DNA from 2 places in the Arthrobacter sp. PvP103 genome. Region 2 is predicted to be linked to the other one. Evidence: riboswitches for the same ligand, from Rfam matches in the RefSeq annotation. Region 2 holds a riboswitch; the other holds the start of a gene.
The links. A riboswitch is a leader RNA that binds a small molecule or an ion and turns the genes downstream of it on or off. The one in region 2 is predicted to bind glycine.
Positions count from the first base shown of each region.

Region 1: another riboswitch for glycine. It lies ahead of JOE41_RS11505 (L-serine ammonia-lyase); the one in region 2 lies ahead of gcvP (aminomethyl-transferring glycine dehydrogenase).

Region 1 covers NZ_JAFIBQ010000001.1:2,501,126-2,511,665, forward strand. The annotation lists gene JOE41_RS11465 (carbohydrate kinase) at 1-527, shown strand, start outside; gene JOE41_RS11470 (glycoside hydrolase family 32 protein) at 520-2,055, shown strand; gene JOE41_RS11475 (hypothetical protein) at 2,157-3,038, shown strand; gene JOE41_RS11480 (AAA family ATPase) at 3,025-3,645, opposite strand; gene JOE41_RS21025 (hypothetical protein) at 3,825-4,304, shown strand; gene JOE41_RS11490 (DUF5997 family protein) at 4,317-4,721, opposite strand; gene JOE41_RS11495 (LysR family transcriptional regulator substrate-binding protein) at 4,819-5,604, shown strand; gene JOE41_RS11500 (hypothetical protein) at 5,608-5,943, opposite strand; glycine riboswitch at 6,090-6,187, shown strand; gene JOE41_RS11505 (L-serine ammonia-lyase) at 6,461-7,888, shown strand; gene lipA (lipoyl synthase) at 7,978-8,985, shown strand; gene JOE41_RS11515 (methylenetetrahydrofolate reductase) at 9,013-9,921, shown strand; gene JOE41_RS11520 (hypothetical protein) at 9,990-10,265, shown strand; gene JOE41_RS11525 (lytic transglycosylase domain-containing protein) at 10,391-10,540, shown strand, end outside.
Region 2 covers NZ_JAFIBQ010000001.1:3,215,547-3,226,086, forward strand. The annotation lists gene JOE41_RS14875 (hypothetical protein) at 250-792, shown strand; gene JOE41_RS14880 (APC family permease) at 817-2,391, opposite strand; gene JOE41_RS14885 (agmatine/peptidylarginine deiminase) at 2,422-3,447, opposite strand; gene JOE41_RS14890 (nitrilase-related carbon-nitrogen hydrolase) at 3,444-4,478, opposite strand; gene JOE41_RS14895 (Dps family protein) at 4,670-5,149, shown strand; gene JOE41_RS14900 (MFS transporter) at 5,239-6,840, opposite strand; gene JOE41_RS14905 (TetR/AcrR family transcriptional regulator) at 6,910-7,449, shown strand; glycine riboswitch at 7,599-7,697, shown strand; gene gcvP (aminomethyl-transferring glycine dehydrogenase) at 7,900-10,540, shown strand, end outside.

The DNA of each region.
Region 1 (10,540 bases), 710 kb from region 2:
TGCTGGAGCTCTTCTCCCGCCGCTGCTTGATCACGTACGACCCCAACATCCGCCCCACACTGCTCCACAGCCACGCTGAAGCGCTCAGGACCTTCGAACACACAGTTGCCCTCGCTACCGTGGTGAAGCTCAGTGCGGAGGATGCCCAGTGGCTCTACCCGCGCACGCCTCCTCACGGCGTCGCGCGGCGGCTGCTCGATCTCGGGACAGAACTGGCAATCATCACGGATGGCGCATCCGGGTCCTATCTGCGGTCCAACGCCGCCGAGATCGAAGTGCCGGCACCGCCAGTGGTCGTCAAAGATACTGTCGGCGCGGGCGACTCCTACATGTCCTCGCTTATCGCTGGCCTCATCGAGGACCCGGAGGACGATTTCGGCTACGGCAAGCTCACGCGCGTCGGAACAGCCGCCTCGCTCGCTGCGGCCATAACGGTCGGACGGCACGGGGCGAACCCGCCGACACGGGCAGAACTGATCCGCTCGCAGGAACTGGCCCGGACGTCCCGAAGGAACTCCGATGACTGAAACAACAATGCACCCTGCCGCCCCCGCCGAAGACACCGCCCCCGACTTCCGGCCGGTACTTCACTACACAGCCAAGAACACCTGGCTGAACGACCCCAACGGACTCGTGTGGCACCAGGGCGTCTACCATCTCTTCTACCAAAACAACCCCTTCGACAACGTCTGGGGCAACATGTCCTGGGGGCACGCCACCTCAACCGACCTTCTGCACTGGACCGAACACCCGGTTGCCATCGCCTGCGACGAGGAAGAAGACGTCTTTTCCGGCAGCATCGTGGTGGACCACGGCAATACGTCGGGATTCGGCACAGTGGAAGACCCGGCCCTGGTGGCCATCTACACGAGCGCCTTCAAGGAAGGCTCGGTGCACCAAGGGACACAAGCCCAGTCTCTCGCGTTCTCCACGGACGCCGGAATGACGTGGAACAAGTACGCAGGCAATCCGGTGCTTGGCCGCGACTCGGCCCATTTCCGGGATCCCAAAGTATTCCGCTACGAGGGAGCTGCCGGTTCCTGCTGGGTCATGGTGGCGGTGGAGGCCCGGCGCCAGCAGGTTGTGCTGTACCGCTCGGCCGACCTCAAGGATTGGGAACACCTGAGCACCTTCGGCCCTGCAAACGCCACAGGAGGCGAATGGGAGTGCCCCGACCTGTTCCCGCTCCCCGTCGACGGAGACCCGGACAACGTCAAGTGGGTCCTCGTAGTCAATGTCAATCCGGGTGCCGTGGCCGGCGGCTCGGGAGGGCAGTACTTCGTCGGCGACTTCGACGGGGTGAAGTTCACTGCCGACCCTGATTCACTCGTTCCAGCCGATGCCGACGGGACCACGGATCTCAGCCGCTGTCTGTGGCTCGACTGGGGACGTGACTACTACGCCGCCGTCTCCTTCAGCAATGCCCCGGAGAACCGCCGCATCATGATCGGCTGGATGAACAACTGGGACTACGCCAACTTCTTGCCCACGTCTCCATGGCGTTCCGGGATGTCGCTTGCCCGCGAGATCGAGCTCGCGACGGTGGACGGTTTGCCCCGCCTGGTGCAGCGCCCGGTACTGCCATTGGCCAGCGGCGAGCCGGCCTGCGCCATCCAGGACGTGGAACTTCACGACTCCGTGCTGCAACTGCCCGACGCAATGCCCGGATCAGCCCAGCTGATCGACGCCGAGATCCTGCCCGGCACGGCCCGGACCGTTGTTTTCCGGCTTCTCGGCGCATCCGGCGGGAGCGCCGCAACGGTTCTCAGCCTCGATGCCGTGACGGGCCTGCTCACCCTGGATCGCCGCAACTCCGGAAACACCGCCTTCCACGGAAAGTTCGCGTCTGCCGAGTCGGCACCGGTGAAGCTCGAAGCCGGCGTGCTAAGGCTCCGCGTAATCGTCGACCAGTGCTCGGTGGAGGTCTTTGCCCAAGGCGGCAGGGTCGTCCTGAGCGATCTGGTCTTCCCGATGTCCGGAAGCCTGGGCACCGAAGTGTGCGTGGAGGGCGGCGCGGCCTTTGTTCGGAAACTGGCCGTCACGGGCTTGTCCTGAACGCGATGACGCCGGATAGCCCGTCGGGCAGGTGAGGGCCTCTGTTCAACAACCCGAGGCGGGAACAGAATGAATCAACCAAACATTGGTGGTGATGAACCGTGGCGCTGGCCATCGTGGTTGTTTGCACTCTATTCCTGCTGGTTGCCGTCATCATGGTCATCGTATGGGGCGGGCACCTCGTCCGGAGGCCCGCCGACCCTGGCGCCCCGGTTTCCCCCTTGCGGCTCTACCTCTGGTGGGCCAACGTGGCAACGGCGGCCGCCCTCGCATCCGGGATCATGGTCGCGTGGGCCGGCGGCAGGCTGGCGATGCGCATACTGGCCGCCACCTCGCCGGCGTCGGCCCAGGGTCGACTGACCGAGGCCCAGGCCAACGTGGGATTTCCCACCATTGAGGGCAGCATTGCCCTGCTGTTCTTTGGCGGACTTCCGGCAGGTTTCGCCGCCGCGTTCATCTACCTGTTCATCCGCCGCTGGCTCCCCGCCGGCCGCTGGGCAGGCCCCGCGCTGGGGGTGCTGCTCCTCCTGGTCTTCGGCGCCTCCGTGGACCCGCTTCGGGCTGAGAACATCGACTTCGCGATTGTGGGGCCCGGCTGGCTTTCCGTGATCCTCTTTTCCGCGCTGGCCGTCCTGCACGGCGCTGTGGTGGCCGCCGTGGCCGGCGCGTTCAGCCAGCGTCTTCCCCTTCCGACCGGCCGGGACTGGAAGTACTACCTCCCGCTCGTCGGAGCCATCCTCTTCCCGCCCGCCGGCATCCTGCTCGGCATCGGTGCGCTGGTTGTCATGCTGTGCTTGTGGCTCGCGCATTTTGGCCGCGCCGGGCGGGAACCTCTGCAAACGGGTCCGGATAAAGTCCGGTCCGCGCGTGCCCTGCGGCGGGCAACAGCGCCGTCCTGGGGCGGCCGCGCGGCTCTGGGCCTGGCGGCGGTGGTTGCCTTGCCTCCCTTCGTCAGCGCAGTGACGTCGATTATTTCGCGCTGATCCGTCCAGCCCCTGTGGCTGCGCCGCCGGCTGCGCCGTTGATTGTGTCGGTGAGCGCAGCCAGCACCTCGTCCTGCGCCCCGCCGGCGTCGATGCGGACGAATCCGGCGAACTCAGGAAGGGCGCGGTACGCCTCGCCGAGGGCCGTCAGTTCCTCGAGTGTTTCGGTGTCCGTTCCCCGCAGGAGGATGCGTTTTAGGGCCTGCTCCGAACTAACGTCGAAGTGGATCACCAGGTCCGGTGCGGGAAGGCGGCGCAGCAGCCAGCGGAGCAACCGGCCGGGCGGGAGGCCCCGGACGCTGCGCAGGGCAAGCTGGCAGTACAGGTGACGGTCCATGACCACCAGGCCTGAAAAGTTGCGCGCGCGGGCGTGGGACACCAGAACGTTGACCGTCCGGATCCCGGTCTCCAGTGCATCCGCCACGCGGCGGTTGAGGTGAATTCCGGAGCGCTCCGACCACTGCGTCATGTTGCGGCGGCCGGCATGGTTGCGCAGCAACACGGCTTTGCCGCCGGCCAGGCGGGCGGCTTCCACGGCTGCGCGTGCGGCGGTGGTCTTTCCGGCACCGTCAATTCCGGTGAGGACGATTAACAGGGGGTGGCTCATTTCCTTGGGGCGGATAGTTGGTGCAGCGAAGGGGGCCGGCAGTTGATCGTTTAACGCCAGGCCGGCGCTGTTCGTCCCCCGCGGAACTTGTTTTCTGTTCGCCGTCCCGATTTCACGCGCCGTTAATGACGGGGTTCTAGCGTGGTTCTTCAGGCACCATCCGCTAGAAGGGATCCATCATGGCCGATATAGCTGCTGTGCTGGGACGGCTCTCCCCGGAAGAGCTCGACGAGCTCCGGGAGATTGGTCCCCAGGGCCACCTCACCAGGCGCCTTCTCGATGCCCTGGACAGGGCCGCCGGCGGGTCGGGGGCGGGCCGCGGCTATTACGTGCCCACGGGAAGCGTGAGTGCAACGGGCGGACCGCATCTCGTGCTGCGCAGCGATGTCTCCGCATGGCTGTTCGGTGCAGGTCCGCAGATTCCGCACGGGCACCAGGCCGCAGACCCGGCCGGTGAACCCTTGCGGCAGGAAACTGACTGGTCGGAACTGCGTCCCGGCGACAAGGTGGCGATTGTGCGGGGCAACCGCGTCACGGCGTCGGGAATTGTTGACGCCATGACCGAAGATGCCTCCACGGTGTGGGTCCTTTTCGAAGGCGTGGCGCCCCGGCGAATGTTCCACCGAGGCGATCCGGACGACCTTCGTCCCGTACATTAAGCCGTCAGGGCCTTACTCGGCCTTGGCACGGGCTTTCTTGGCGTCCTTCTTGGCGGCCTCGTCCTTGACGCGCTGTGCTTCGGCGCGGACTGCAGCGTGCGTGGAGCGTTCGGCCACCAGCCAAGCCGGGGGAGCCTGCAGCAGCGCGGTGATCTCCGCCGAGGTCAGTGCTTCCTCGACGCCGCCGCGGGCCAGGCCGCTAATGGAAACGTTCAGTTTCTGCGCCACCACCGGGCGGGGGTGCGGGCCGTTGCGGCGGAGCTCGGCCAGCCACTCCGGCGGGTTGGCCTGGAGCTCGGCGAAATCGGCGCGGGTGATAACCGAATCCTGGAACTCCTGGGGTGTTGCGGGCAGGTAGATGCCAAGCTTCTTGGCAACGGTGGCCGGCTTCATGGACTGGGAGTTTGCAGAGGTCATACTTCAAGGGTATCCGGCGGACCGCCTACAAGGCACCAGAGCAGCACCAAACAGCACCAGCAGGGCTCTCCCGCAGCTCTGGCGGTACTGTGAACGTGTGTCCGCTGAAGAAGAATCCCCGCAAGCATCCGCACCCGCTGAACCGGAAGGGCGCGTGCTGCGCTTCGCCTACGTTGCCGGAGTAACGCCGGGGAAGTGGATCAGGCGCTGGGAAGAGCGGATGCCGGATGTTCCGTTGCAGTCCTTTATGTCCGACGACGGCGCCCAGCTTTTGGTCCTCCGTGACGGTTCCGCCGACCTCAGTTTCGTCCGCCTGCCGGTGGAGCGTGAGGGCCTGAACGTGATTCCCCTGTATGAGGAGCAGCCGGTGGTGGTTGCTCCCAAGGGACATGAGATTTCGGTGTTCGAAGAGGTGGCGCTGGCGGACCTTGCCGCAGAGACCTTTCTGGATGTGGCGGAGCTCGGCGGCCCGGAAGCTGCTTTGCAGGTGGTTGCCTCGGGTGCCGGGCTCGTGATCCTGCCGATGTCCGTCGCCCGCCACTTCAACGTCAAGGACACGGTGGCGCGGAAGCTCACCGGCGCACCCACCACACAGATCGCCCTTGCCTGGCCCAATGAGGCCACGCGTGAAGCGACGCGTGGGGCCGGGGATGAGGCGGCGGACCAGGCAATGGATGAAGTGATCGAGGAGTTCATCGGGATTGTCCGCGGACGGACCGCCCAGAGCTCCCGCCAGCCGTCGGCGAAGGTGGAGCCGCCCAAGAAGGAACCGAAACCGGACCGGCGGGGAACCGGCGTCAAAAAACCCAAGGTGGCCCAGCGATACGCTCCCAATCCGGACAAGGGCCGCGGCAAGGGATCGCGCAAGAAGGGCAAGCGCTAGGGCTTAGGCGGTGCAGGCATCCTTGAGCGCGGTGACGGACTCGGCGGGAACCTGATCGCCCGCCTCGGCGATCTGGCGTAGCGGAGTGGTGATCTCGGCCGGCACGCCGGCGGTGTCGGCCCCGGCCACGAGGCCGCCCAGCAGTTCCTTGTCCTTGACGCTGACAAGCCCGTCCTCCACGAGCGCGCACACCTGTCCCTTGACCTGGTCGGCGGCTGCTGTGGCAACTTGGGAGGCGCCGTCGCTCACGGCCTTTTCGGCTGCGTCCTGGACCTGCCCGCAGCCGGTCAGTACAACGATGAGGGCAGCAGCGGACAGGGCGGCGAGGCGGGATTTCATGGTTCCAGCGTAGCAAGCGGTGCCTCGGCCACCGACGGATCCCTCCCGTCAGCGGCACGAATGACCCATATGACGTGACTCTGTTGCGTGTCGTCCCGGCAACAGATAATGTGTGAGCCGTGTCACCGACAAGTGATACACGCTTTTGATCTGCGGCGGGAGAGTCCTGCCGGTACGTTCAGCAGGCGCCGTAGGAGCAAATCCTCCCCAGGAATCTCTCAGGCCCACGTACCGCCGCGGCGAGGCAACTCTGGAAAGTAGTCCGGTCCCCGGGCTCACCGACGGTGCAAGCGGCACGCTGTAACAGCAGGGTCCGCGGAAACTCTCAGGTCAAATACAGAGCGGGGAGGAACCCGAATCAACGTGGCGCCCTGCGCCACCTGAATTATGGAGTTCCTCTCGTGACGATTCAGCCGTCCTCTTCCACCTTTGCAGGCCGCCGCATCTGCGTGTCCTGCCGCCCCAGTGCGCGTCCCCAGTCCGCCCCGCAGCGCCTGGGCAGCTAAGGAACCCGGCCATGGCTGTTGGTGTCTTTGATCTTTTTTCCATCGGGATTGGGCCTTCGAGTTCGCATACGGTGGGTCCGATGCGGGCTGCGGCGGTGTTCGCCGGGGAGCTGAAGGCTTCCGGTGCCCTGGAGAGGGTGGCCGGGCTGCGGGTGGATTTGTATGGTTCGCTCGCCGCGACGGGGCACGGTCACGGGACGATGACGGCGATCCTGCTGGGGCTGGAGGGGTTCCATCCGGAGAAGATCCTCCCGGCCGAGGTGGAGGAGCGGCTGGCGGCGATCGCGGAGTCCGGGATGCTGCGGCTGGCCGGTGCTGTTGATGGTGCCGGGGTGGTCCTGCCGTACGGGGTGAAGGATATGGTGTTGCGGCCGTTGACCATCCTGCCGCGGCACACGAACGGGATGACTTTCACTGTCACGGATGCTGGCGGGGAGGTGCTGCATGCGGCGACGTTCTTCTCGGTGGGCGGGGGGTTTATTGTCCGTGAGGGCGAGGAGGACGCGGCGCAGCAGGAGTTGGAGGAGTCGAAGAAGGAGTTGCCGCTGCCGTTCCGGACTGCGGCGGAGCTGCTGGGCCGGTGCCAGTCCAAGGGCCTGTCCATTGGGGAGATCATGTTCGTCAACGAACGCGCCTCCCGGTCCGAGGCGGAGATCCGGGAGGGGTTGCTGCACATTTACTCGGTGATGGAGGAGTGCGTGGCGGTGTCCCTGAAGCGTGAGGGGCTGCTGCCCGGCGGGCTGAAGGTCCGCCGTCGTGCGCCGGACTGGCACGAGCGTTTGCTGAAGGAGAACCGGGGCCAGGACCCGGAGTACCGGGATCCGAAGTACTGGCAGGAGTGGGTGAACCTGATCGCGTTGGCGGTGAACGAGGAGAACGCGTCCGGCGGCAGGGTGGTCACGGCGCCGACGAACGGGGCGGCCGGGATCATCCCGGCGGTGTTGTATTACGCGTTGCATTTCGCGCCGGGCATGGACCGGGCCAGCCGGGAGGACCGGGATGATGTGGTGGTGAAGTTCCTGCTCGCTGCCGGTGCGGTCGGGGTGCTCTATAAGGAACAGGCGTCCATTTCGGGGGCGGAGGTGGGCTGCCAGGGTGAGGTGGGTTCGGCGTCGTCGATGGCCGCTGCGGGCCTGGCCGAGGTGATGGGCGGGACGCCGCAGCAGGTGGAGAACGCGGCGGAGATCGCGATGGAGCACAACCTGGGGCTGACGTGTGATCCGATCGGCGGGCTGGTGCAGATCCCCTGTATCGAGCGGAACGCGATCGCGGCGGCGAAGGCCATCAATGCCGCGAAGATGGCGCTCTGGGGCGACGGCACGCACCGGGTGTCCCTGGACGAGGTGATCGTGACCATGCGCGAGACCGGCAGGGACATGTCCTCCAAGTACAAGGAAACCGCCATGGGCGGCCTCGCCGTCAACGTCGTCGAATGCTGACTCCCTAGCCCGACCGGGACGGCTCCAGCAACCCCTCCCGCACCAAAATTTTGCCGGACTACCGGCGCACGCACAAAGGAAAGAGAACCATGACACTGGCACCAGAAGGCCGGAAGATGCTGCGTATTGAGCAGCGCAATGCGGCTACTCCGGTGGAGCGTAAGCCGGAGTGGATCAAGGCCAAGGTCCAGATGGGCCCGGAGTTCGTCCAGCTCAAGAACCTGGTGAAGAAGGAAGGCCTGCACACCGTCTGTGAAGAGGCCGGCTGCCCGAACATCTTCGAATGCTGGGAAGACAAGGAAGCCACTTTCCTGATCGGCGGCTCCGAATGCACCCGGCGCTGCGATTTCTGCCAGATCGATACCGGCAAGCCTTCACCGGTGGACATGTTTGAGCCCACCAAGGTGGCCCGCTCGGTCCAGGCCATGCAGCTGCGCTACGCCACCGTGACCGGCGTGGCCCGGGACGACCTCGCCGACGAGGGCGTCTGGCTCTACGCCGAGACCGTCCGCAAGATCCACGAACTGAACCCGGGCACCGGCGTCGAACTCCTGATCCCGGACTTCTCCGGCAAACCCGAACACATCGCCGCGATCTGCGACTCCAAGCCCGAGGTCTTCGCGCACAACGTCGAGACCGTCCCGCGGATCTTCAAGCGCATCCGCCCCGCGTTCCGCTACGACCGGTCGCTGGACGTCATCACGCAGGGCCGGAACCTGGGAATGGTCACCAAATCCAACCTGATCCTGGGCATGGGAGAAACCCGGGAGGAAATCTCCGAGGCCCTGCGCGACCTGCACGAGGCCGGCTGCGACCTGATCACGATCACCCAGTACCTGCGCCCGTCCGAACGCCACCTGCCGGTGGACCGCTGGGTCAAGCCGCAGGAATTCGTCGACCTCGCCACGGAGGCCGAAGAGATCGGTTTCCTCGGCGTGATGTCCGGACCGCTGGTGCGCTCCTCCTACCGTGCCGGCCGGCTCTGGGCCACCGCGATGCGCAAGAAGGGCTGGGACATCCCGGCCGAACTCGCGCACATCGAGTCCTCCGGCAGCACCCGCCAGGAAGCCAGCTCGCTCATCGCAGCACACTCCTGAGAACCATTTGACCGCCAGAGAGGACCAATGATGTTCCCCACCAGGATCGAAATCATCCCTTCAGAGGGAATCGTTGAGCAGGTCAAGGCGCACGTGCCTTTGACCACGACGCTCACCGTGACGTGCCTGCCCCACCACGGCATTGAGCGGACCATGCGTGCCGCCGTGCAGCTGGGCGTGCTCGGTTATTCTGTCATTCCGCATCTCGCGGCGCGGAGCGTGCCCGGCCGGTCCGAACTCACCGGAATCCTGCGTGACTGCGATGTCTCCGGCATCAACGAAGTGTTTGTGATCGGCGGAGACCGGAAGCAGCCCGCAGGCCCGTACGCGTCCTCCCTTCCCCTGCTGGAAGACATCGCGCAGTACACCGGCGGCAGGATGCGGGCAGGAGTTGCCGGTTACCCGGAAGGCCACCCCTCGGTGGGGCCGGTGGACCTGCTGGACGCCCTGCTGGCCAAGCAGCACCTCGCATCGAACGTTGTCACGCAAATGTGCTTCTCTGCGCCGAAAATCCTTGACTTCGCGGCACTCCTGCGCCGCGAAGGGGTGCAGCTGCCCGTCTGGGCCGGCGTGGCCGGGACCGTCCCGCGGACCAAGCTGGTCTCGCTGGCGACGCAGATCGGCGTCGGAAGTTCCCTCAAGTTCCTCAGCCGCAAGGGGCCGCTGGCGCGCAAGCTCCTGAGCGGCGACCGCTACTCGCCGGAGAGCCTGGTGGCCGGGCTGGAAAGCGCGGCGGGGATCATTGCCGGCATCCACCTCTACAGCTTCAACAACCTTGACCCGGCCCCCGGCGGACCGGATCAGGCGACCGCCTCCGCAGCACTCCAGTCCGCTTTGATCCGAGGTGCAGCGCGGAAACCGGACGGTCATTCTGCGGTACGGCCGCTTTCCCCGCCGCCCGTGACGTCGGACTCGTCGGCTGTTTCGGGGGAATAACAGGGGCCCCGATGCGACTTGTAATCTTCGGGGCGCCGATCACCGGTTGCCTCTTGAGAGGACCTCTTTTGCCTATTGCCTTCATCCCGTTCACCGTCCGTGCCACTGTCCGCGAGGACCACAAGCGCTCTTTCCGCACGGATATTGAGCGACTTACCTCCAGCCATCGTGGTTGGGCACCGCTCGACGTGGTTAAGTCCACGGATACGCAGGCCCTCCTGCGGGGGGCGGTGGCGAATAGCGTTCACACCGCCACCGATTCGAGCCTGGCCCGTTACCTCCAGGACCGCCTTGTGGCCGACAGCGGCATTCACCTGGATCTCGCCGTCAGCATCGAGCGGTAGCAGGCGACTAAGCCCCGGACCATTGGGTCCGGGGCTTTTTTGGTGCCAAGAATTGAACAACCGGAAGATGGTGTAAGTTGCTTCCGGCTGATCAAAACACACCGGAAGGGAGAACCCTCGAGTCCATGCTCCGCCTGAAACGCCTAGCCGTCTTCTGCCTTGTCGCGACCTGCGTCATCACCGGGCTCCTGTTCTGGGTGCTCGGTCCGTCCGGCGCGGCTGGGTCCTGGAGCCAGTCGGCACCGCCGCAATCTGGCGCGAAACTTGCGACGCTG
Region 2 (10,540 bases):
GGCTGTCGGCGCCTGCGCTGTTTCACCAGCGCCGGCCGAGGGGCCGCCGTCGTTATCCGATGTCACGGAAGCGCGTCCAAAAGCGACCCGGACGGAACCGGAATGGCGGCAATGGCGCAGCTGGTTGGCCGTCCCGTGACCTGTCCGGGGGGAGGCTAACGGTTGGGCGCCGAAGGCATTTCGGCCCTCGTTTTCGCCTGTCAGGGCTCCTACGCTTGAGATATCTCATCACTTCCAAGGGTGGCTGAAATGAAGAAGTTTCAAGTGTGGCTGGCGGCAATCCTGATGGCAACGGGACTGGGCCTGGTGGCACCTGCGCCGGCGTCCGCCTCCTATTGCGGACTGGTGTGGGGTTCGCTGGCGAAGTCCGAGGCGGCCATGAGCACCGCGAAGGTCACCAACGTGCGCACCGGGCAGCACTACTGCTTCGACCGCCTGGTGGTAGACCTCAACGGTCCGGTGGAGGGCTACACGGTCAGGTATGTCCCCACTGTGGTGCAGGACGGTTCGGGCTTGCCGGTTCCGCTCAGGGGCCGGGCGTTCCTGCAGATCACTGTCAATGCTCCCGCCTATGACGACGGCGGAAACTCCACCTTCAATCCGGCCGACCGGAATGAACTGTCCAACGTTGGCGGCTACCAGACCTTCCGCCAGGTGGCCTGGGCCGGGAGCTTTGAAGGATATTCAACCATCGGCCTCGGCGTCCGCGGACGCCTTCCCTTCCGGGTGTTCAGCCTGGACGGACCCCGGTCCGGATCCCGTCTGGTCATTGACGTGGCCCATTACTGGTGACCTGCCGGAACTACCTGACCGGCCTTACTCGGGAACCACCAGGGCAGGGGTGTCCTTGCGGATCGTTTCGCCGCGGAAGAACCCGGGATTCAGCCTGGCCATGAGCAGCATGAACACCGCTCCCAGCGCGAGGATTCCCACGCCGAGGACGAAGACCAGTCCCACGCCGAAGATCTCCGATCCACTGCCGAACTCCGGCGCCAGGCTGTCCGCGGCAGTCTGCAGGAACACCACCAGCAGGCCAAGCCCGCCGAGCAGCGGGCAGAGCAGCCGCAGGATGAAGTTGCGGACGCTGCTGAAGACGGTGTTGCGGAAGTACCATGCGCACGCGAACGCCGTCAGCCCGTAGTAGAAGCAGATCATCAGCCCGAGGGCCAGGATGGTGTCGTTCAGGACGTTTTCGCTGACCACATGCATCACTGCGTAGAACCCTGCGGAGAGGACACCCGCTGCGATCGTTGCGAAGCCCGGCGTCGCAAACTTCTTGCTCATGTGGCTAAAGGGCTTTGGCAGGGCCCCGTAGTGGGCCATGGCCAGCAGGCTCCGCGACGGCGAGGTAAACGTGGACTGCAGCGAAGCTGCCGAGCTGGACAGAACCGCCAGCGACATAAGGATGGCGAAAGGGCCCATGACGGGGGACGCCAGCGCGGTGAAGATGTTTGCGTGGTTTTCTTCGTTGTTCAGTCCGACGCCCTCCGTACCCACACCGGCGAACATCATGGTGGCGATACTGACCAGGAGGTAGATGCCCAGGACTACGACGGCGGTAAGGGTGCCGGCGATGCCCGCCGTCTTTTTGCCATTGGCCGTTTCCTCGTTCACGGTGAGGCAGACGTCCCAGCCCCAGTACACGAAGATGGACAGCGAAATGCCGGCGGCAATCTGGCCGAAAGTCTCGATTTTGGTGACGTCAAACCATTCCCAGCTGAACGGGATGGAGGTTTCCGAGGAAGACCAGTTGGCAAAGGCCATGGCCACGAACAGCCCGAGCACAAGCAGCTGGAAACCCACCAGGCCGTACTGGACGATCTTGGTGGTATGCAGGCCGCGGTAGCTGACCCAAACGGCCAGCGCCACAAACACGACGCAGGTCGCGACGTTCAGCACCTTGTCGGCGGCCAGGTCTGCGAGCTCCGGCACGCCCGTGAGCTGGGCGAGGAACAAATAGAAGAAGTCCACCGCCACCGCGGCCAGGTTTGATAGCACGATGATGTTCGCGGCGAGGAGCCCCCAGCCTCCCATCCATCCCACCCACGGGCCGAAGGCTTTGGTGACCCAGGTGAAAGTGGTGCCGCTGTCCGGCGAATCGGCGTTGAGTTCCCGGTAGGCCAGGGACACCAGGATCATGGGGATGAAGCCGATGAGGAAGATGACGGGCAACTGCAGCCCGGCCTCGTTCACGGTGGGTCCAAGGGCGCTGGTGAGTGTGTAGGCCGGTGCAATGGTGGAAATGCCGAGGACGACGACGGCGAGGAGGCCCAGCTGCCCGCCCTTCAGTCCCTTTCCGGTAATGCCGTGCGGGGTGCCGGGTGCGTCAGTGCCTGCTAATGCCGTGCCGGATGCGCCGGCCGGGGAGCTGGGGCGGATGGTTTGGGTCATGTCAGGCCCTTTCTGGGTGGTCCGAATGTTCTAGGAGGCAGCGGGTTGCTGCTGGGTGATGCAGTGGATGCCGCCGCCCCTGGCGAACAGTTCGCGGGCGTCGATGCCCACGACGCGGCGGCCGGGGTAGGCATCGGCGAGGATCCGGAGGGCCTTTTCGTCGTTGGGGTCGCCGAAGGTGCAGGCAATCACACCGCCGTTGACCACGAGGTGGTTGATGTAGCTGTAGTCCACGAAGCCCTCCGGGTCACTGAGTGCCACGGGAGCGGGGACTTCGATGATGTTCCACTCTCGGCCGGCTGCGTCCCGCGTGGCCGAGAGGAAATTGATGATTTCGCGGCTGACCTCGAAATCGGGATGTTCCGGGTCCTGCTGGGAATGCACCAGCAGTGTGCCGGGGGACGGGATGGCGGCCACGATGTCCACGTGGCCCCGGGTGCCGAACCGCTCTGAGTCCCGGGTCAGGCCGCGCGGAAGCCAGATGACATGGGTGGCGCCGATGGTCCGGGCGAGCTCTGCTTCCACCTCGGCCTTGGACAGTCCGGGGTTGCGTCCCGGGTCCAGCTGCACCGTCTCTGTCACCAGCACGGTTCCCTCGCCGTCCACCTGGATGCCGCCGCCTTCATTAACGAGCGCGGAGGCTATGTGCCGGGCGCCGGACCGGCCGGCGACTTCCGCCCCGATCAGCGAGTCTTTGTCCCAGCGGGCCCATTCCTGCCCGCCCCAGCCGTTGAACACCCAGTCGACGGCGCCGAGGCGCCCGTCGCCGTCGAGGACGAAGGTGGGGCCGATGTCCCGCATCCACGCATCGTTCAAGTCCGCGGTGAGCACCTCGACGGCGGGATCCAGGTAGCGCGCGGCGGTCAGGACGTCGTCGGGGGTGACCACCATGGTGACCGGCTCGAATTCGACGGCGGCATTGGCGACGGCGGCCCAGACTGTCCGCGCGGCGTGTGCCTCTTCGGCGGTGTCGCCGAGGGTGTAGCCGCCGGTAGGGAACGCCATCCAGATGCGCTCCTGCGGAGCCGTCTCGGCGGGCATGCGCCAGGGGCTCACGCGGTCACCTCGTGGTAGGTCGGTGCTTCGCCGCCGAGGGGCTGGTCGCGCCGTACGGGGTCGGTCAGCCGGGCGTAGGTGTCCGGACGGCGGGTGGCCAGGAACGGGAACAGCGTGAGCCAGTCCCTGCGCTGGTCCAGGTCCAGGTCGGCGACAAGGACGGCGGATTCGTCGCGGGGCGCCTGGACCAGGATCCGGCCGTAGGGGTCCGAGATGAAGGAGGAGCCGTAGAAGTTCAGCGTCCCCTCGTTTCCCCAGCGGTTGGGGGCCACCATGAACAGGCCGTTCGCGATGCCGTTGCCCACGATGACCTGCTGCCAGAGCGGCTGGGTGTCGAAGTCCGGGTGGTCCGGTTCGGAACCGATGGCGGTGGGATAGACCAGGATTTCCGCCCCGCCCAGGGAGTACAGCCGGGCGAGCTCCGGGAACCACTCGTCCCAGCAGGTGGGCATGCCCAGCCTGGCGCCGCCGAGTTCCGCGGGGGAGTGGACCTCGTAGGCGTCCTCCGAGGCCGGGCCCCGGCGGAAGAATTTGTCTTCGTAGTACCCGGCGGTCACCGGGATGTGGAGCTTGTGCGTGCGGGCCAGCAGCTCACCCTCGGGGGACACCAGGATCGCCGTGTTCAGTCCCAGGCCGTCGTCCGAACCGTCCGGGTTCTCCGCCCGCTGGTACAGGGAGGCGTGGACGGTGATACCGTGCCGGCGGGCTGCCCCGGCGGCGAACCGGAACGTGGGGCCGGTCAGCAGGTCCTCGGCGAGGTCCGACGGGCGAGGACGGGCGGCCCACGAACGGGATGTGTCGTTGTCGGGGAGCGTATCCGCCGGGTAGCGGGACAAAGTGAGTTCCGGCAGGAAGACGACGGTGGCTCCCAGCCGGGCGGCGCGTTCAATGCCCTCATCAAGTTCGGCGCTGAGAGCCGCGGCGTCGGCGTGCCAGCGGTGCTGGACTACCGCGATCCTCAGGGCGGGGCGGGCAGAGGGCCGCGTCCGTGCCAGGGAAGCGGGCGGTTCAAGGCAAGTGATTTCAATCATGGTGAATACTCCAGTGAGACGGTCGTCACTAAATGAATGACGTTCATTTAGTATTCACGTGGAGGGGTCCCTTGGCAAGGGAAAATGAAGAATAGTCATTTTGTTAAGCCGCCCGCGAGATTCGGTGGCGCCGCTGTGGCGGCTGGGATAGTTTCGGATTACCCGAGAAACCGCTGACACCAGGAGGATCAATGAAGGCATCACCGACGCTGACGAATAATCTGCAGGCTGTGCTCGCGGACCTGATTGAACTGCACATCCAGGGCAAGCAGGCCCACTGGAACATCGTGGGAACGAACTTCCGCGACCTCCACCTGCAGCTGGATGAAATCATCGACGCCGCCCGTAACTTCGCGGATGACATGGCGGAGCGCATGCGTGCACTCCATGCCCTGCCGGACGGCCGCAGTGCCACGGTCGCCGAGACCACGAGCCTTGCGCAGTTCCCGCAGGGGCTGATCAGCACCAAGGACGCCGTAGACCGCATCGTCGCGGCGCTCGAAGCGGCTGTCGGCACCATGCGCAAGGTCCACGATGAAGTCGACGAGGAAGACCCCACGACGGCGGACCTGCTTCATGAGTTCATCGCCAAGCTCGAGCAGTACGCCTGGATGGTGGGCGCGGAGAACATGAAGGCCTCCGCCAGCGTGACCACCCCCGACGGTAAGTAAGACCGCATTACGTCAGCCCGGCACCGGATGATTCCGGTGCCGGGCTTTCTGTTTGGCGGGTGCGGGCGGAGGATGGCGGCCCGCCGGCGCTAAGAGGCCTTGGGCACTCCGCGGAGAACGACGGCGACGAGCGTTGCCGCTCCCGCCATCAGTACCAGCCCGATGGAGGCCGTCACGTGGACGCCCGATTCAAACGCGACCCGGGCGGCGGACGTCAGGGCGTCCGCCAGCGGTGCGGGGAGCGAATGGGCGAGTTCCATGGCCCCGGCCAGGGTTTCCCGGGCCTGTGTGACCCCCTGCGCGGCGCCGGCAGGGCCGGCGGCTGCGATGCCCTCCGGTAGGACCAGGTTCCGCTGGTAGGACGCCGTCAGGATCGAGCCGAGGACGGCCGTTCCGAGCAGTGAGCCAATCTCGTAACCGGTCTCCGAAATGGCCGCTGCCGCACCCGACTTCTCCGGCGGGACCGACCCCAGTATCAGGTCGTTGGAAATCGTTTCGGCTGCTCCCACGCCGAGGGCCAGGACCAGGAGTGCGCCCAGCAGGATGGCCGGACCGCCCGAGTGGTCCCCGAAGGCCACCATGAAGTAGCCGGTGGCGCTTAGGGAAAGACCTCCGGCCACCACAAAGCCTGGCCTTATTGTCCGCACCAGCGGGACCACCACCAGGCCGGCAACCACGGTGGCAACCAGCGCCGGGATCATGGCAATTCCGGCCTCCGTGGGCTGCTGGCCCTCCAGCAGCTGGAGGTGCTGGGCAAGGAACAGGATGAAGCCGTTGAAGGAAAAAAGCGCCAGGACATTGGCCGTGATGGCCGTGCTGAAGATCCTGTTTCCAAAGAGGCTGATGTCCAGTAGGGGGCTAGGCAGCCTCTTCTGGCGCCGGATGAAGGCGTAGCCCATGAGGAGTCCGAAACCGATGGCCGCCGCCGCCGCCGGGCCGAAGCCCTCCGTTGCCAGCGACTTGATGCCGTAGACCAAGGGAACCATTGTCACCAGGGAGAGGACGATGCTGGCGGCATCAACGGCTCCCGGGCTGGGGTCCCTGGATTCGGGAATCAGGGCCGGACCAAGCAGCAGGATAGGCAGCATGATGGGCACGGCCACCAGCAGGATTGCGCCCCACCAGTAGTGCTCCACGAGCCAGCCGCCGAAGATCGGCCCCAGCGCGGCACCACCCGAGAACCCTGCTGCCCAAATTGCGATAGCCAGACGGCGCCGGTTGGGGTCCGGAAAGATGTTCCGGATCAGGGACAGGGTGGAAGGCATGAGCATCGCACCGAAAAATCCAAGCGCTGCGCGGCCGGCAATGAGCCATTCCGCGCTGGGGGCGAATGCCGTTGCTGCGGAGACGGCGGCAAAACCGGTGCTGCCGATTAGCAGGAGCCGGCGGCGGCCGATCCTGTCGCCGAAACTGCCCATGGCGACCAGGAGGCCGGCCAGGACCAGGGGGTAGGCGTCGATAATCCACAGCAGCTGAACGCCGGTGGGGTCGAGGTTGCTGGCGATGGCGGGCAGTGCGAACGTCAGTGCGGTGTTGTCCACGGCGACCAGCAGAACCGGGAACATCAAAAGCGCGAGGGCCAGCCAGTCGCGACCCGGCCTGGGGCCGGTGGAGCGGCTGCCGATAGCGGCGGGCGCTGCGGAAGTGAGGCGCTGCGTGGCCGGCGTCGAAGGTGACTGCGAGTTTCCCATGAAGATAACTGTACCGTCTGGACGGTATAGTTAAGAAACGAGCCCGGACCACCGGGCATGATAGGAACCATGGCCAGAAAACCCGTTGCCCGCGAGGCTGTGCTCGACGCCTTTGAATCCCTGCTGATCGAGGTGGGTGAACGCGCCGCGACGCTGGATGCCGTGGCCCGGCGAGCAGGGGTTTCCAAGGGGGGTCTCCTGTATCACTTCCCGAATAAGGAAGCCATGATTTCTGCCCTGCTGGAGCGCATGGACCGGCTGGTCGCCGGGGATTTGGACGCCATGGCCAAAGCTCCGGAAGGCGCCGCGGTCTACTTCATCAAGTCCTCCCTCTGGGCGGACACTCCGCTGGACCGGGTTTTTGTGGCTGCCACCCGGCTTGCCGAAGTGGCGCACAAGGAGACGCTGCACCGCTTCGCGGCCGTCCAGGGGAGCTGGCTGGAACTGCTGGCCGGGGACGTTGGTCCGGCCATGGCCAAGGCCGTGCTGTACATGGGTGACGGCCTCTACTTCAATGCCATGCTGGCCAGCGGCCCCGGCGCCGCCCCGCCCGAAATGAGCGGCGACGTCGACAGCCTGCTGGCAGCCGTCGAACGGCTTCGCGGCTGACAGCGCCACGAGGGCGTGGGTCTGCCTTCCGGGACCGTCGCGATTCGGGCCGTAACGCGCCGTCGGACTGGCTGCGGAGTTTGCAGACTGGACCTGCGCGTAGGACAATTGACGCTGTGACTGTTGTCACCGCTAACTAAATATGCCTTTGATCTGCGGCGGGAGAGTTCTGCAAGTAGGTACAAGCAGGCGCCGTAGGAGCAAACCCTCCCCAGGAATCTCTCAGGCCCATGTACCGCCGCGGCAAGGCAACTCTGGAAAGCAGCATGCTGTCCGTTTGTGTCCCAACCCAGTTGGGGGGCAAACCAGGACACGCCATGCTCACCGACGGTGCAAGCGGAGCTGTGCGAGAGCACGGTCCTGCGGAAACTCTCAGGTCCAATACAGAGCGGGGAGGAACCCGGACCACTGCGGCGTACCCTGCGCCGCCATTAGTAATGGAGTTCCTTCGTGACGGTTAGTTCAGCCTCCACCACCTTCGTCGACCGGCATATTGGCGCCCGCCGCCAGGCCGACATCGACACCATGCTCAAGTCCGTCGGCTACGACACCGTGGACTCGCTGGTAGACACCGCGGTCCCCAAAGACATCCGCCAGGAAGTCGCCCTGACTTTGCAGGACGCCCTGAGCGAGGTCGAAGTACTGGCCGAGCTGCGCAAGCTGGCTGCCAAGAACAAGACGGCCGTACAGATGATCGGCCAGGGTTACTACGACACGGTGACCCCGGCGGTGATCCGCCGCAACATCCTCGAGTCCCCGGCCTGGTACACCGCCTACACCCCCTACCAGCCGGAAATTTCCCAGGGACGCCTTGAGGCACTCCTGAACTTCCAGACCATGGTCCAGGACCTCGTGGGCCTGCCCATCGCCAACGCCTCCCTCCTGGACGAAGCCACCGCCGTGGCTGAAGCAGTCCTGATGATGCGGCGTGCCAACAAGAACAAGGCCGCCCATGACGGCAAGACGGTCCTGGACGCCGATGTCCTGCCGCAGACCATCGCCATCGTCAAGGGCCGTGCCGAGGCGCTCGGCTTCGAGGTTGAGGTGGCGGATCTCTCCAAGGGGCTTCCCGACGGCGACATCAACGGCATCGTGCTGCAGCAGCCGGGCGTGTCCGGCCGGGTGTTCGACCACGCCGCCGTCATCGCCGCCGCCAAGGAACGCGGCGCACTGGTCACTGTGGCGGCTGACCTGCTCTCACTGACCCTGATCACCCCTCCGGGTGAGCAGGGTGCGGACATCGCCGTCGGCTCCACCCAGCGCCTGGGTGTGCCGCTGTTCTTCGGCGGTCCGCACGCCGCCTATATGGCCGTCCAGAAGGGCCTTGAGCGTTCCATGCCCGGCCGCCTGGTGGGTGTGTCCAAGGACAACGCCGGCACCCCGGCCTACCGCCTTGCCCTGCAGACCCGCGAGCAGCACATCCGCCGCGAAAAGGCCACGTCCAACATCTGCACCGCACAGGCACTGCTGGCCATCGTCTCGTCGATGTACGCCGTCTACCACGGCCCTGACGGACTGAAGTCCATCGCCGAGACCATCCACAAGAACGCCCGCACCCTGGCGGCATCCCTGCAGGGCGCAGGCCTCGAGATCCTGCACGGCAGCTTCTTCGATACCATCACCGTCCGCGTCCCGGGCAAAGCAGCTGACATCGTCGCCGCAGCCGAAGCCAAAGGCATCAACCTGCGCGGCATCGATGCCGACACCGTCGGCATCTCCGCTGACGAAACCACGACGCCGGAAACCGTCGCCGCCGTTGCCGCCGTTTTCGGCGCCGAGGTTGCCTCCGACGACGCAGGCTTCGCCCTCGACGCCGCCGTCGAACGTTCCTCGGACTACCTGCAGCACCCGGTCTTCAACACGCACCGCTCCGAAACCCAGCTGCTGCGCTACATCCGCAAGCTCTCGGACCGCGACCTCGCCCTGGACCGCACCATGATCCCGCTGGGGTCATGCACCATGAAGCTGAACGCCACCGCCGAGATGGAAGCCATCTCCTGGCCGGAGTTCGCCTCCATCCACCCCTTCGCCCCGGACTCCCAGACCGAAGGCTGGCGTGAGCTGATCGACGGCCTGGAAGCGGACCTCGCGGAGATCACAGGCTACGACCAGGTTTCCATCCAGCCGAACGCAGGCTCCCAGGGCGAGCTCGCGGGCCTGCTGGCGATCCGCGGCTACCACCTGTCCCGCGGTGATGACCAGCGCAACGTCTGCCTGATCCCCGCCTCGGCGCACGGTACCAACGCCGCGTCCGCCGTCCTGGCCGGCATGAAGGTGGTCGTCGTGGCCACCGCCGCTGACGGCACGATCGACCACGCCGACTTCCAGGCGAAGATCGAAACCCACAAAGACGTCCTGTCCGCGATCATGATCACGTACCCGTCAACGCACGGCGTATACGACGCCGACGTCCGCGAAATCTGCGACTCGGTGCACGCAGCAGGCGGGCAGGTCTACGTTGACGGCGCCAACCTGAACGCCCTGGTGGGCCTGGCGCAGCCGGGCAAGTTCGGCGGCGACGTGTCCCACCTGAACCTCCACAAGACCTTCTGCATCCCGCACGGCGGCGGCGGACCGGGCGTCGGCCCGGTTGCGGCCAAGGCCCACCTTGCGCCGTTCATGCCGGGCGATGCCAACAAGGCAGCCCACGAGGACGGGCACGGCGTTGCGATCTCCGCTTCCCGCTTCGGCTCCGCCGGGGTGCTGCCGATCTCCTGGGCCTACGTAAAGCTGATGGGCGGCGCCGGCCTGACCGAAGCCACCAAGTCGGCCCTGCTGGCGGCGAACTACATCGCCTCCCGCCTGAACGAGTTCTTCCCGGTGCTGTACACCGGCGAAGGCGGACTCGTGGCGCACGAGTGCATCCTGGACCTGCGCGCCCTGACTGCCAAGACGGGAGTCACCGCGGAAGACGTGGCGAAGCGCCTCATTGACTTCGGCTTCCACGCCCCCACGCTGGCATTCCCGGTTGCCGGCACGCTCATGGTGGAGCCCACTGAGTCCGAGGACCTCGTGGAGATTGACCGCTTCATCGATGCCATGATCACCATCCGCCAGGAAATCGACCAGGTTGCGAACGGCGACTTCACGG